Linked DNA regions of Salinarimonas sp.. Each later gene encodes a partner of the first gene's protein in a complex. Links are inferred from orthologs where the notes say so. Each region holds a gene or a part of one and is shown in the gene's direction. Other genes may lie near its edges. The genes, in order: ABL310_RS07280 and trxA.

Region 1 (7,760 bases):
GGGGAGGGCCACGCGCCCGCGCGGGTCTCGACCGGCGCCGCGCTGAGGCACCCGGTCGTGCGCCTCCAGATCGCGATGTTCTGCGTCTATGTCGGCGTCGAGTACGGCGCGGGGCTGTGGATCTTCACCGTGCTGAGCGAGGGCAGGGGGCTGTCCGTCGAGCTCGCGGGGGCGATGGCGGGCCTGTACTGGGCCGGGCTCTTCGTCGGCCGGGTCGGCTTCGGCCTGTTCGCCGAGCGTCTCGGCGAGGACCGCTCGGTGCGGCTCGGGCTCGGCGGCATGGTGGTCGGCGCCGCCGCCTTCGCCTTCGCGCCGACATGGCTCGCGCTGCCGGGCGTGATCCTCATCGGGCTCGCCTGCGCGCCGGTCTTCCCGATGCTGATGTCGCGCACGCCCGCGCGGCTGGGCGAGGCGCTCGCCGCCCACGCCATCGGCTTCCAGGTCTCGGCCGCCATGCTGGGCGGCGTGCTGTTCCCCGCGCTCGGCGGCGTCCTCGCCGATGCGTTCGGCGTCGGCGCCGTACCGCTGATGGTGCTCGCCGCGGCGCTGACGCTCGTTTGGCTCAACACGATCCTCGAGCGGCGCACGCGCTGAGGTCTGCGCAGCCGCACGGATTGACTCGGGCGCGCGCTCGTGCTCAACATTTCAAGAGTTATGGAGATATCGAGAGATGCTCGAGCGTGACGCGCTCTCCGCCTTCGCCGCCCTGTCGCAGGAGACGCGCCTGCGCGTCCTGCGCCTGCTGGTGCGCGCGGGCGAGGCCGGCATGGCGGCGGGCGCGATCGGGGAGGCGGTGGGCGTCTCCTCCTCGGGCCTGTCGTTCCACCTCTCCCATCTCGAGCGCGCCGGGCTGATCGAGGGGCGGCGCGAGAGTCGCTCCATCGTCTACCGCGCGCGGGTGAACGCGCTCTCCGACCTCGTCCGCTTCCTGCTCGAGGAATGCTGCGAGGGGCGTCCCGAGATCTGCGCCCCCGTCCTGAGGAGCCTGCCCATGCGAGACCCGATGCCGGACCGCGTCTACAACGTGCTCTTTCTGTGCTCGGGCAACAGCGCCCGCTCGATCATGGCCGAGAGCCTTCTGCGCAAGGAGGGCGCGGGCCGCTTCCGCGCCTTCTCCGCCGGCTCGCGGCCGAAGGGCGCCGTCGACCCGCTGGCGCTGAAGGTGCTCGACGCCTTCGACATGCCGACGGAGGACCTGCGCTCGAAGTCCTGGGCCGAGTTCGCCGAGCCGGGCGCGCCCGCGTTCGACTTCGTCTTCACCGTCTGCGACGCCGCCGCCGGCGAGCCCTGCCCGGTCTGGCCGGGCCAGCCGATGACGGCGCATTGGGGCATCGAGGACCCCGCCGCCGTCGAGGGCGCGCCCTTCGAGCGCGAGCGCGCCTTCGGCCAGGCCTTCCGCTACCTGAAGAACCGCATCTCGGTCTTCACCAGCCTGCCGATCGCGAGCCTCGACCGGCTCGCCTTGTCGAGAAAGCTCGACGAGATCGGGACCCTGACCGGCGCCTCCGTGGGCGCCGTCGTTCCGTTCACCCGCGAGAGCGCCTGATCATGTCCGTTTTCGAGCGTTTCCTCACGCTCTGGGTCGCCCTGTGCATCGTCGTCGGCGTGGCCCTGGGGCGCCTCGTGCCCGAGATGTTCCAGGCGCTCGCCGCCGTCGAGATCGCGCAGGTGAACCTTCCCGTCGCGGCGCTGGTCTGGCTGATGATCTTCCCCATGCTGGTGAAGATCGATTTCGCCGCGCTGGGCGAGGTGACGCGGCAATGGCGCGGCATCGGGGTGACGCTCTTCGTCAACTGGGCGATCAAGCCGTTCTCGATGGCGGTGCTGGGCTGGATCTTCATCGGCTGGCTGTTCCGCCCGCTCCTGCCACAGGACCAGATCGAGAGCTACATCGCAGGCCTGATCCTGCTCGGCGCGGCGCCCTGCACGGCCATGGTCTTCGTCTGGTCGAACCTGTGCCGGGGCGAGCCGCGCTTCACCATCACGCAGGTGGCGCTCAACGACGTCGTGATGGTGTTCGCCTTCGCGCCCATCGTGGCGCTGCTGCTGGGCCTCTCCGCCATCGTCGTGCCGTGGGAGACGCTGCTCCTCTCCGTCGTGATCTACATCGTCGTGCCGGTGATCGCCGCCTGGGTGGTGCGCCGGCGCGTGCTCGCCCGCGGCGGCGCGGCGGCGCTCGACGCGCTGCTTGCGCGGCTCCAGCCGATCTCCATCGTCGCGCTGCTCGCGACGCTGGTCCTGCTCTTCGGCTACCAGGGCGACCAGATCGTCGAGCAGCCGCTCGTCATCCTGCTCCTCGCCGTGCCGATCTTCCTGCAGGCCTACCTCACCTTCGGCCTCGGCTACCTGCTCAACCGCGTTCTCGGCGAGAGCCACGCCGTCGCCGGCCCCTCCGCCCTGATCGGCGCCTCGAACTTCTTCGAGCTCGCGGTGGCCACCGCCATCGCGCTGTTCGGCTTCACCTCCGGCGCGGCGCTCGCGACGGTGGTGGGCGTGCTGATCGAGGTGCCGGTGATGCTCTCCCTCGTCGCCATCGTGAACCGCTCGCGCGCCTGGTACGAGCGCGGCGCCGTCCGCCGCGCGACCTCCGCCGCCTCGTCGTCCAAATCCTGATCCGAAGGACGCCTCCCATGACCCTGCGCGTCGGCATCAACGGCCTCGGCCGCATCGGCAGGCTCGCCCTGCGCGCGGCGCTGGGCGGCGCCGAGCGGCCGGACGACGATCCGCGCCGCGACAACCGGCTCGAGATCGTCGCCGTCAACGAGCTGAAGGGCTCGGCGGCGGCGCTGGCGCACCTCGTCGAGTTCGACTCGGTCCAGGGCCGCTGGCGCGCGCCGATCCGCGCGGAGGGCGAGGGCGCGCTCCGCATCGGGGACCGCTCGATCGCCTTCTCGCAGCACGCCGCGCCCGGCGACGTCCCGTGGGGCGATCTCGGCGTCGACGTCGTGATCGAGGCGACCGGCAAGTTCCTGACGCCGCAGGCGCTCGAGGGCCATCTCGCCCGCGGCGCGAGGCGCGTCGTCGTCGCGGCGCCGGTGAAGGACCCCTCCGTCCTCAACGTGGTCGTCGGCGTCAACGAGCATCTCTACGACCCGCAGAGCCACCCCATCGTCACCGCCGCCTCCTGCACGACGAACTGCCTCGCGCCGGTGGTGAAGGTGGTGCACGAGGCGATCGGGATACGGCACGGCCAGATCACCACGATCCACGACCCGACGAACACCAACGTCGTCCACGACGCGGTCCACAAGGACCTGCGCCGCGCCCGCTCGGCCATGCTCTCGCTCCAGCCGACGACGACGGGGAGCGCGACCGCGATCGCGCTGATCTATCCCGAGCTGAAGGGCAAGCTGAACGGCCACGCGGTGCGCGCGCCGGTGCTCAACGCCTCGCTGACGGACTGCGTCTTCGAGCTCGCCCGCGAGACCACGGCCGAGGAGGTCAATCGCCTCTTCGCGCAGGCCGCCGCCGGGCCCCTCGCCGGCATCCTCGGCTACGAGGAGCGCCCGCTCGTCTCCGCCGACTACGCGCGGGACACCCGCTCCTCCATCGTCGATGCGCCCTCCACCATGGTCACCGACGGCACGCTGCTCAAGGTCTACGCCTGGTACGACAACGAGATGGGCTACGCCTGCCGCATGGTCGACCTCGTGACGCACATGGCCCGGACGGGGATCTGAGATGACCGCCGGCACGCGCAACTACGCCGTCGTCACGGCGAGCTATTGGGGCTTCACGCTCACCGACGGCGCCCTGCGCATGCTGGTGCTGCTCTACTTCTTCCAGCTCGGCTACTCGCCCTTCACGCTCGCCTTCCTGTTCCTGCTCTACGAGGCCGCCGGCATCGGCGCCAACATGATCGGCGGCTGGCTCGCGACCCGCTTCGGCATCCCGCGCATGCTCATGACCGGGCTCGCGACGCAGATCACGGGCTTCCTCGTCCTCTCCGCCGTCTCGCCGGACTGGGCGGTGGCGCTCTCCGTCGTCTGGGTGGTCGTGGCGCAGGGGATCTGCGGCGTCGCCAAGGACCTGACCAAGACGGCCTCCAAGAGCGCCATCAAGGTGGCCGAGGCGCAGGCCCGCAGGGAGGCCGGCGAGAGCCGGCTGTTCCGCTGGGTCGCGTTCTTCACCGGCTCGAAGAACGCCATGAAGGGCTTCGGCTTCTTCCTCGGCGGCGTGCTCCTGCAGACGCTCGGCTTCCAGCTCGCGCTCTGGACGATGGCGGGCGCGCTCGCCCTCGTCCTCGCGGGCGTCGTCCTGGCGCTGCCGCGGGACATGGGCCGGGCGAAGGCCTCGAAGAGCGCCAAGGAGCTCTTCGCCAAGTCGCGCGGGGTGAACCTGCTCGCCGGCGCGCGCGTGGCCCTGTTCGGCGCGCGGGACGTCTGGTTCGTCGTCGGCGTGCCGGTCTTCCTCTACGCGAACGGCTGGACCTTCACCATGGTCGGCGCCTTCCTCGCCGCCTGGACCATCGGCTACGGCGCGGTGCAGGCGGTGGCGCCGAGCTTCGTCAAGCGCAGCCCGGACGGGCTCACCTCCGAAGTCGACGGGGCGCGGGCGTGGTCCTTCGGCCTCGCGGCGATCCCCGCGCTGATCGCGGCGGCCCTGGCCTCCGGGATCGGCCGGCCGGACCTCGTCCTCGTCGCGGGGCTCGGCGTATTCGGCATCGCCTTCGCGGTGAATTCCTCCGTCCATTCCTACCTGATCCTCGCCTATGCCGGCTCGGAGAAGGCGGCGGAGGACGTCGGCTTCTACTACGCGGCCAACGCGGCGGGGCGCTTCACGGGCACGCTCCTGTCGGGCCTGCTCTACCAGGCCGGCGGCATCCTCGCCTGCCTGCTGGGCTCGGCCGTGATGCTCTCGATCTGCTTTGCCGTGACGCTCGCCCTGCCCCGGGCGCGGGAGGCGACGGCAGCGACCTGAGCCGCCGGAAAGGCCTTACGGAACCCCGCGCGGCGCGCGTCATTCCCCATCGGTCCAGTTTCGACAGGCCGGAGGCGGCATGACCCGCACCACCTTCCTCCTCGCGACGCTCCTGATCCTCGCGCTGTCGCTCGCGCCCCGCGCGGGGCTGGCGCAGCAGGAGAGGGGGGCCGACGCCGCGACCGGCTCGGTGGCCGACACGCGCGACCAGCCGACCCGCGACCAGATCCGCCGCCTGCTGCGCGAGCGCGACGGCGCCGATGGCGGCGACTTGCCGCCGCCCTCGGCGATCTCCCCCGAGATCGACCTCCTCGCGCCCGCACCGGACGAGTTCCAGGAGCCCTGACCATGGCCGACGACCCGACCCGCGACCGCCCCAACCTGAACGACGAGGACGTCAGCCGCCTGCGCAACGAGCAGCGCCGCGAGAACGCGCCGGTGGGGGAGGGCGGACCGGAAGGCAACCTGACGCAACAGAAGGCCTGGGGCGATCCCGGCGGCGAGGCGCACGCCTATCGCGCCGCCACGAGCGGATCGGGCGGCGACGCCTCGACGCACGGCGATCTCACCGCGCAGGAGACGCCGGAGACGACGCGCCGCCTCGCGACCGGCGAGACGCCGGAGAGCCGCGCGCGCGCCAACCGCGACGCGGACGACGCGGCGGAGCATCTCGGCCAGAAGGAAGAGTGAGCGAGCGCCCTCAGCGATGTCGTCCCGGACGGCGAAGCCGATCCGGGACCTATACGCTCGACCTCGGATCGAGCGCGCATGGCGCGCTCGTCGCGCTACACCTCAATCCTCGGGATCACGGAAGCGCAGCCTGAAGGCTGCGACACCGACGTCGGCGTTCATGGGTCCCGGATCGCCTTCGGCGTCCGGGATGACGGTGATCGACGACGCTGAAGTCGACGACAGCCCCGCCAATGCCTTGCAGGCTCCGAGCGCCCTCAGCGATCCGTTTGCAGGTGGCGCTCGAGATAGGCGAGCGCGTTCTGCCGGTCGCTCTGGCTCGCGCCGGCGATGGCCTGATCGTAGAGGTCGGCGATCCAGGGATCGCGGCTCGGATCGGCGGCGTCGCGGGCGAGGGTGAGCCACATCAGCCCGAGCGCCCGTTGGCGGGGAACGCCCTCGCCGGTGAGCAGCATGTGCCCGAGCACCGCCTGGGACGCGATGTGCCCCTTCTCGGCGGCGAGGTTGAGCCAGCGCGCGGCCATGCGCGGGTTCGCCGTCACGCCGCGGCCGTCGAGATAGAGGCGCGCCAGGTTGTACTGCGCGTCCGCGTCGCCGAACCAGGAGGCGGCGTAGGAGAACATCTCGTGCGCCCGCGCGGTGTTCTGGCGCACGTAGGTGCCGGGAATGCCGTCCAGGAAATAGACGCCGAGCGCCACGAAGGCGTTGGAGACGACGCCGGCGTCCGGCGCGTCCGGCGACTGCTCGGCGTGGCCGTCGGCGATCCCGGAGAAATACTCGAAGGCCTTCAGGTCGTCGTGGGGCACGCCGTCGCCGGCCGCGTACATGCGGCCGAGCTTCCATTGCGCCAGCGTGTCGCCCTGCACCGCCGCGAACTCGAGCGCGCGCACGGCGCCCGCCTTGTCGCCGGCATTGTAGTCGCGCATCCCCGAGCGCAGCGCGTCGCGCACGGAGGCGAAGGGCGAGGCCGCCTCGCCCGAGCGCGCGCCGTCGACCGCCAGCGCCGGACCCGTCAGGAGGGCCGTCGCCAGCACCAGGGCGTATGCGCCACGACGTGTCCGCCTAGATATCGGCATAGCACTGCTTTTCGCCCTTGGCACCCGGATGGGTGACCGCGCCGTAGCGGGCGGGGCCGACCGTCTGGGCGAACTTCCACAGCGTGCCGGACCCGTAGCCGATCTCGCGCGGCTGCCACTTCTGGCGGCGCGCATCGAGCTCCTCGTCCGACAGGTGCACCTGGAGGGTGCCGTTGATCGCGTCCATCTCGATGACGTCGCCGTCCTCGAGGAGGCCGATCGGCCCGCCCACGGCGGCCTCGGGGCCGACGTGGCCGATGCAGAAGCCACGCGTCGCGCCCGAGAAGCGGCCGTCGGTGATGAGCGCGACCTTGTCGCCCATGCCCTGGCCGTAGAGCGCGGCGGTGGTCGAGAGCATCTCGCGCATGCCGGGGCCGCCCTTGGGGCCCTCGTAGCGGATGACGAGCACCTCGCCCTCCTTGTATTCCTTGTTGCGCACCGCGGCGAAGCAGGCCTCCTCGCCGTCGAAGACGCGGGCCGGGCCCTTGAAGACCTGCTTCTCGGGCGGCATGCCGGCGACCTTCACGATGGCGCCCTCCGGCGCGAGGTTGCCCTTGAGGCCGACCACGCCGCCGGTCACGGTGATCGGCTTGTCGGCCGGGCGCACCACGTCCTGATCCGGGTTCCACTTCACCGAGGCGAGGTTCTCCGCCATGGTGCGGCCCGTCACCGTCATGCAGTCGCCGTGCATGTAGCCCTGGTCGAGGAGCGTCTTCATCAGGAGCGGAATGCCGCCCACCTCGAAGAGATCCTTCGCCACGTAGCGGCCGCCGGGCTTGAGATCGGCGACGTAGGGCGTGCGCCGGAAGATCTCCGCGACGTCGAACAGGTCGAACTCGATGCCGCATTCGTGCGCGATCGCCGGCAGGTGCAAGGCCGCGTTGGTCGAGCCGCCCGAGGCCGCGACGACCGTCGCGGCGTTCTCCAGCGCCTTGCGGGTGACGATGTCGCGCGGGCGGATGTTCTTCTCGATGAGATCCATGACCATCTCGCCCGCCGTCATGCAGAACTGGTCGCGGATCTCGTAGGGCGCGGGCGCGCCGGCGGAATAGGGCAGCGCGAGGCCGATCGCCT
Region 2 (7,699 bases), 3.6 Mb from region 1 along the record:
GCGGCGATCGCGAAGCTGCCCAACGGCGCCGTGGTGCTGCCGGGCCTCGACCGGGATGGCGACGCGGAGGCCTGGCGCGCCGTCTGCGGCGACCGGGAGACGGGCCTCGCCCCGGCCCACGGCCATCCCCAGGCGGTGATGGCGCGGCTCTTGTCGGAGTCGCTGCGCATCGCGCGCGAGGACGTCGCCGTGCTCGGCGAGGCCGACCCTGCCGGCCGGGCCCGCGAGGCGATGCTGTCCGAAGCCATGCGCCCGGCCGAGACCACCGAGGCCTGGGCGGCCCTCGACCCCGCATTCCGCGCGCGGCTCGCCGAGGACGGCTGCGCCGGCCTCGCGCTGGTCGAGGCCGCGGACGAGCGCGAGGAGGCGCTCGCCATCGCGGTGGCGCTTCGCGAGACGCTGGAGACGCCCGGCCGCACCGCCGCCCTCGTCACGCCGGACCGCGGGCTGGCGCAGCGCGTCTGCGCCGAGCTCGCCCGCTGGGGCGTCGCGGTGGACGATTCGGCGGGGACCAGCCTCGCGGAGGCCGAGGCCGGCAAGCTCGCCCGCCTCGCGGCGGAGGCCGCGGCCGAGCGCTTCGCGCCGCTCGCCACGCTCTCGCTCCTGCACCATCCGGCGGTGCGGCTGGGGCTCTGCGCGGAGGATCTCGCCCGCGGGCGCGCGGCGCTGGAGATCGGCGTCCTGCGCGGGCCGGAGCCGCGGCCCGGGCTCGACGGGCTGTCCGCCGCGCTCGCCCTGCGCCGGGTCGAGACGGCGCGCGATCACCGCGCCCCCCGCCCGCGCAAGCGCCTCACGCGTGAGGACTGGGACCTCGCGCAGGCGGTGCTGGACGCCCTCGGCGAGGCCTTCGCCGGCTTCGAGCCGGACATGGCGCGGGGCGTCCGTTCGCTTCCTGCCCTGGCCGCGGCGCATCGCGCAGCGGTGGAAGCGCTGGCGACGCCGGCCCCGGGCGCGGAGCTCGACACCGACCTCTTCGCCGACGGCTCGGACGAGGCGCTCGCCGCCCTGTTCGACGACCTCGCCCTGGTCGACGCCGACGCGGCGCTGGAGGGCGTCTTCCTCGACTATCCCGGCTTCTTCGCCACCCTCGCCCGCCAGCGCCGTGCCCCCGGCCGCGCGGAGGCCACGCATCCCCGGCTGAAGATCCTGGGCCTCCTCGAGGCGCGCCTGATTCGCGCCGACCGGGTCGTGCTCGGCGGGCTCGACGAGGGCGTCTGGCCGCCGCGGGCGAAGACGGACGCCTTCCTCAACCGGCCTTTGCGCGAGGAGATCGGCCTGCCGCCGCCCGAGCGCCGGCTCGGCCAGACGGCGCACGATTTCGTCCAGGCGCTCGGCGCCCACGACGTGGTGATGACCCGCGCGGCGAAGCGCGACGGCGCGCCGACCGTGCCCTCGCGCTTCCTGCAGCGGCTCGAGGCCTTCGCCGGCGCCGAGCGCCACGCCGCCATGGCGGCGCGCGGCGAGCGGCTCCTCGCGTTCGCGGCCCGGCTCGACGCGGCGCCGCCCGCTCCGCCCCTGCCGCAGCCGGCGCCGAAGCCCGACCCCGCGCTCTTCCCCCGCCGCCTTTCGGTGACCGAAATCGAGACGCTCCTGCGCGATCCCTATTCCATCTTCGCCCGGCACGTGCTCGGCCTCGATCCGCTGGAGGAGATCGCCGTCGCGCCGGGCGCAGCCGAGCGCGGCACGCTCATCCACGACACCTTCGCCCAATTCGTCGAGGCCTACCCGTCGGCGCTCCCCGCCCCCGAGATCGCGGCGGCGAAGCTGCGCCAGATCGGCCTCGACCTGTTCGCGCCGCTGGAGGAGGCCTATCCCGAGGTGCGCGCCGAATGGTGGCCGCGCTTCGAGCGCGTGATCGACGGCTACCTCGCCTGGGAATACGCCCGCCGCCCGGCTCTCGCGGCGATCGCGGTGGAGCGCCCGGGCAAGCTTTCGATCCCGATCGGGGCGGAGACCTTCACGCTCTCCGTGCGCGCGGACCGGATCGAGACCGGGCGGGACGGATCGGCCACGATCGTCGACTACAAGACCGGGACGCCGCCCACCTCGAAGATGGTCTTCGCCGGCTTCTCGCCGCAGCTGACGCTCGAGGCGGCGATGCTGGCGCGTCGCGCCTTTGAGGGCGTGGCGCAGCCCGAGGAGCCGCCGGAGCTGCTCTACGTCCACGCGTCCGGCGGCAAGGACCCGTTCAAGCCCTGCCCGATCGCCCCGCCCAAGGACGAGGAGCGCGACGTGGCCGATCTCGTCGAGGAGCATTTCGAGCGGCTCGCGGGCCTCGTCGCCCGCTTCCTTTCCGGCGATTACGGCTACGTCTCGCGGCCCTATCCGCAATACGCGCTGCGCTATTCGAGCTACGACCACCTCGCGCGGGTGAAGGAATGGTCGGCCGCCGGGGCCGAGAGCGGGGAGGGCGAAGCGTGAGCGGCGGGGCCATCATGAAAATCCCGCCGCAGGTGATCGCCCACCAGCGCCGCGCCGCCGATCCCGGCCTCTCGGCCTGGGTCTCGGCGAACGCCGGCTCGGGCAAGACCAAGGTCCTCACCGACCGGGTGATGCGGCTGATGCTGGAGGGCACGCCGCCGGGGCGCATCCTGTGCCTCACCTTCACCAAGGCCGCGGCGGCCAACATGTCGATCCGCATCTTCGACACGCTCTCGCAATGGGTGAGCCTCGACGATTCCGGGCTGTCCGCCCGGCTCGAGGCCCTCGACGGCCGGCGCCCGGACGCGCGCCGCCTCGTCGCCGCCCGCCGGCTGTTCGCGCGGGCGGTGGAGACGCCGGGCGGGCTCAAGATCGAGACGATCCACGCCTTCTGCGAGCGGCTCCTGCACATCGCGCCGTTCGAGGCCAACGTGCCGGCGAGCTTCGTCGTCCTCGACGACGACCAGGCGAACGAGCTGATGCAGGCCGCGAAGAAGGGCGTTCTCGCCGCCGCGGCGCTCGGCGACGGCGCGGCGGCGGAGGCCTTCGCCGCGGTCAACGCCCATGTCGCCGGCGATCGGCTCGACGGCGTCCTGCGCGAGGCGCTCGCCTGCAAGGACGTGCTCGGCGCGCCCGAGAGCCGGGCCGATGCGCTCCGCCGGCTCGCCGCGGCGCTCGGCGTCGCCGAGGGCGAGGACGAGGCGGCGATCGAGGCCGCCATGCTCGCCGGCGCGCTGCCCGCGGGCGAGCGCGCGGAGCTCGCCTCGGCCTTCCTCGCGAGCGGCGCGTCGACCGACGCCAAGCAGGCCGCCTGCCTGCAGGCGATGGCCGAGGCGCGCGACGACGCCGCCCGGCGCGCCGCCTATCGCGGGCTGTTCTTCGGCAAGAGCGGCCCCAAGGCCGACCGCAGCCTCGCCACCAAGGCGCTGGGCGAGGCGGTGAAGGCCCGCCTGATCGGCGAGCGCGACCGGCTCGTCGCCCTCGACGAGCGTCGCCGCGCCGCCGCCGCGCTCTCGCGCACGAGCGCGCTGTTCGCGCTGGCGGGCGCGATCTTCGAGCGGGTCGAGGCGGAGAAGCGCCGGCTCGGCGCGCTCGACTTCGACGACCTGATCCGCAAGACGCTGGAGCTGCTGCGCCGCGGGGAGGCGGCCTGGCTGCTCTACAAGCTCGACCGCGGCATCGACCACGTCCTCGTCGACGAGGCGCAGGACACCAATCCCGAGCAATGGGAGGTCCTGCGCCACATCACGCAGGACTTCCACGCGGGCGCCGGCGCCGCCGGTGAGAGGCCGCGCACGATCTTCGCCGTGGGGGACCCGAAGCAGTCGATCTACTCGTTTCAGGGGGCGGATCCGCGCCGGTTCGAGGAGAGCCGCCGGCACTGGAGGGGCCTCGCCGCGGCGGGCGGCTACCCGTTCGAGGAGGTGCCGCTCACCGTCTCCTTCCGCTCGGCGCCCACCGTGCTGCGTGCCGTCGACACGGTCTTCGCCCTGCCCGCGCATTATCGCGGCCTCGACCCGTCGGACGATGCGGTCGGCACCGTGCACGAGAGCGTGCGGCCCGAGGCGCCGGGCCTCGTCGAGCTCTGGCCCTGCGAGCGGCCGAGCCCCGCGGCCGAGCCCGACGCCTGGACGCATCCGGTCGACGCGGTGGAGGCGCACGCGCCGGCCGTCGTCACGGCGCGGCGCATCGCCAAGGCGGTTTCGACCTGGACGACGACGGGCGATCATTGCGGGCGCGTGCGCCGGCCGGGCGACGTGCTCGTCCTGGTGCGCAAGCGCAACGCCGCCTTCCACGCGGTGATCAAGGCGCTGAAGGACCGCGGCATCCCCGTCGCCGGCGCCGACCGGCTCTCGCTCACCCGCCACATCGCGGTGGAGGACCTGATCGCCGCCGGCCGCGCGGCGCTCCTGCCCGACGACGATCTCACCCTCGCGACCGCGCTGAAATCGCCCCTCGTCGGCCTCGACGACGACGATCTCGTGCGCATCGCCGCGCGCCGCGGCGGGGAGACGAGCCTCGCCGCCGCCCTCGCCCGGGCGGCCGAGGCGGGCGACCCCGCCGCGCGGCGCGGGCGCGAGGCGCTCGACGCCTGGCGCGGGCTCGCCGCCGCGCACGGGCCGTTCGGCTTCTACGCCGCCCTGCTCGGCCCGCGGGGCGGGCGGCGCGCCCTCGTCTCCCGCCTCGGGTCGGAAGCCGGCGACGCCATCGACGCCTTCCTCGGCCTCGCCCGGGAGGCGGAAGCGCCGGAGGCGCCGTCGCTGGCGCGCTTCCTCGCCGGCTTCGAGGGCATCGAGCGCGAAATCAAGCGCGACCTCGAGAGCGTCGCCGACGAGGTGCGCGTGATGACGGTGCACGGCGCCAAGGGGCTCGAGGCCCCGGTCGTGATCGTGCTCGACGACGCGGGCGCGCAGGCGGGCCGGCTCTCGGCCCTGCTCGAGCTGGCCGACGATCGCGACGAGCCGCTGCCGGTCTGGGCCCCGTCGAAGGAGCTCGATTGCGCGCCCCTCGCCACGGCCCGCGAGGCCGCCAAGGCCCGCGCCGCCGAGGAGGCGAACCGCCTCCTCTACGTCGCCCTCACCCGCGCCGAGAGCCATCTCGTGGTCGCGCCCTTCCTCAACCGCGCCGACCGCGACGAGCCGGAGACCGCCTGGTCGACCATGGTCCGCGTCGCGCTCGCGGACGCGCCCGGCCCTGCCGAGGCCGACCTGCCCTATGTCGCGGGCGCCCTCGTCTGGCGCGAGAACGCCGACGTGCCGGCGGGTTCCGGCGCGCCCGGCGCCAGCGAGGCCCCCGCGCCCGCGCCGGCGGAGCCCCCCGCCTGGCTCTTCGCCCCCGCCGCGCAGGAGCGCGAGGCGCCCCCGCCGCTGCGCCCGTCGAACGCGCTCTCCGCCGCCGATCGCCGGCCGCGCCCGGCGGACAAGCCCTTCGTCGCCGCCGCGCGCCTGCGCGGCACGCTGATCCACGCCCTGATCGAACGCCTCCCCGCCCTGCCGGAGGCGGCGCGCGCGCAGGCGGCGCGCGCCTTCGTCGACGCCCGGGCCAGGGGCCTCGACGAAAACACGCGCGGGGCGATCGTCTCCGACGCCTGCGCCGTCATCGCCGACCCCCGGCTCGCGCCCCTGTTCGCCCCCGAGGCCCTGGCGGAGGCGCCGGTGGCCGGCCGGGTGCGCCTGCCGGACGGCGTCGAGATCGCCGTCGCCGGCCAGATCGACCGGCTCGCGATCACGGACGAGGCCGTGTTCTTCGCCGACTTCAAGACCGCCGCGCGCCCGCCCGCGCCCGACGCGCCGCTCCCCGAGACCACGCGCGCGCAGCTCGCCCTCTATGCTGCGCTGCTCGCGCGGATCTGGCCGGAGCGGCGCATCGAGGCCCGCCTCGTCTGGACCGCGGGCCCCACCGTGCGGACCCTCTCGCCGGCGGAGCTGGAGGAGGGCCTCGCCATCGCCGCGCGCCGCCGCCGGGAGGCGGGCGGTTGAGGCCCGCCCGGGACCCGCCGCCCGCCCGCATGCGCAATCCCGCGCGCTTGATCGGCGCGCGGGCGACGCCTACCTTGCGCTCAACACGCGCAGACAGCGGGCGGCGCGCGGCCGCCCCGACAAGCAAGGAACCTATTCCATGGCGACGATGAAGGTGACCGACCAGAGCTTCGAGGCGGACGTGCTGCAGTCCGGCGAGCCCGTGGTCGTGGATTTCTGGGCCGAGTGGTGCGGCCCCTGCCGGATGATCGGCCCGGCCCTCGAGGAGATCGCCGGCGACATGGCCGGCAAGGTCAAGATCGCCAAGATCAACGTCGACGAGAACCCCGGCGTCGCCGGCCAGCTCGGCATCCGCTCGATCCCGACGCTGATGATCTTCAAGGGCGGCCAGCTCGCCTCCCAGAAGGTCGGCGCCGCGCCCAAGGGCGACCTCCAGCGCTGGATCGAGGCGAACGTCTGATCCCGCCCACGCTTGACGGGCCTCTCGCCCCTCTTGCATGAGAGTTCCGCGGCCCGCCCCTCCCCGGCGGGCCGCGCGAGAGACCCGGACCCATGCTCAAGACCCGCCTGATCCCCTGCCTCGACGTCAAGGACGGCCGCGTCGTCAAGGGCGTGCAGTTCGTCGACCTGCGCGACGCGGGCGATCCCGTCGAATGCGCCGTGGCCTACGACCGGGCGGGCGCGGACGAGCTCTGCTTCCTCGACATCACCGCGAGCCACGAGGATCGCGGCATCCTTCTCGACGTCGTCACCCGCACGGCGGAGGCCTGCTTCATGCCGCTCACCGTGGGCGGCGGCGTGCGCACGGTGGACGACATCCGCGCGCTCCTGCTGGCGGGGGCCGACAAGGTCTCGATCAACACCGCCGCCGTCGCGGACCGCGATTTCGTCCGCCGCGCCTCGGAGAAGTTCGGCGCGCAGTGCATCGTGGTGGCCATCGACGCCAAGCGCGTCTCTGCCGAGGGCGAACCGACCCGCTGGGAGATCTTCACCCATGGCGGGCGCAAGGCCACCGGCCTCGACGCGATCGCCTACGCGAAGGAGGTCGTGGCGCTCGGCGCCGGCGAGCTCCTCGTCACCTCCATGGACAAGGACGGCACCAAGTCCGGCTACGACGTCGCGCTGATGCGCACGATCGCCGACGCGGTCTCCGTGCCGGTCATCGCGTCCGGCGGCGTCGGCACCCTCGACCATCTCGTCGCCGGCGTGCGCGACGGCCACGCCAGCGCCGTGCTGGCCGCCTCGATCTTCCATTTCGGCGAGCACACGATCGGCGAAGCCAAGCGCGCCATGGCCGACGCGGGGCTCCCCGTGCGGCTCGACGCCTGACCCCGCCCGGCGAGCGCTTCCGATGACCGGCTTCACCCTCCCCGATCTCGCCCGCATCCTCGCCGCGCGCGCGGCCGCCTCGCCGGACGAGTCCTACACCGCCCGGCTCGTCGCCGATCCGCAGCGCGCCGCCAAGAAGTTCGGCGAGGAGGCGGTCGAGGCCGTCATCGCCGCGACGGCGGGCGACCGCGCGGCGCTCGTCTCCGAGAGCGCCGACGTGCTCTATCACCTGCTCTGCCTGCTCCAGGCCCGCGGCGTCGCGCTCGACGAGGTCATGGCCGAGCTCGAGGCGCGCACCGGCCGTTCCGGCCTCGCCGAGAAGGCCGCGCGTACGGAGGACGGCGTGCGCGCCCCCGATCCGGCCGAGGGAGGCCGCCCGTGAACCCGGTCGATCCCGCCCACCGCGAGACCCTCGCCGAGGCCGCCCAGCGCGGCGACATCTCGCCCTATCGCCGCTTCACCCGCGACGA

Evidence for each region.
Region 2: the proteins of ABL310_RS07280 (region 1) and trxA are in contact, whole or in part, in an NMR structure (PDB 2IPA), measured with the Bacillus subtilis proteins. The link is inferred for Salinarimonas sp. from one-to-one orthologs.

Annotation. Positions count from the first base shown.
Region 1 is NZ_CP157794.1:1,555,041-1,562,800, forward strand. The notes cover bases 1-2,774. They hold ABL310_RS07280 (arsenate reductase ArsC), read left to right. Parts: upstream 1-1,003; coding sequence 1,004-1,546; downstream 1,547-2,774. Other genes in these bases: ABL310_RS07270 (MFS transporter), read left to right, coding at 1-594; arsB (ACR3 family arsenite efflux transporter), read left to right, coding at 1,549-2,613; ABL310_RS07290 (ArsJ-associated glyceraldehyde-3-phosphate dehydrogenase), read left to right, coding at 2,631-2,774. Also shown: more of ABL310_RS07290, read left to right, coding at 2,775-3,680; organoarsenical effux MFS transporter ArsJ, read left to right, coding at 3,682-4,920; ABL310_RS07300 (hypothetical protein), read left to right, coding at 5,000-5,266; ABL310_RS07305 (hypothetical protein), read left to right, coding at 5,269-5,610; ABL310_RS07310 (tetratricopeptide repeat protein), read right to left, coding at 5,868-6,686; ilvD (dihydroxy-acid dehydratase), read right to left, coding at 6,673-7,760. UniProt on the Bacillus subtilis protein: Catalyzes the reduction of arsenate [As(V)] to arsenite [As(III)]. In vitro, can dephosphorylate para-nitrophenyl phosphate (pNPP).
Region 2 is NZ_CP157794.1:5,195,736-5,203,434, reverse strand. The notes cover bases 4,987-7,699. They hold trxA (thioredoxin), read left to right. Parts: upstream 4,987-6,039; coding sequence 6,040-6,360; downstream 6,361-7,699. Other genes in these bases: coaA (type I pantothenate kinase), read left to right, coding at 7,608-7,699; ABL310_RS24180 (phosphoribosyl-ATP diphosphatase), read left to right, coding at 7,252-7,611; hisF (imidazole glycerol phosphate synthase subunit HisF), read left to right, coding at 6,453-7,229; addA (double-strand break repair helicase AddA), read left to right, coding at 4,987-5,900. In the rest of the region: double-strand break repair protein AddB, read left to right, coding at 1-2,421; more of addA, read left to right, coding at 2,436-4,986. UniProt on the Bacillus subtilis protein: Participates in various redox reactions through the reversible oxidation of its active center dithiol to a disulfide and catalyzes dithiol-disulfide exchange reactions.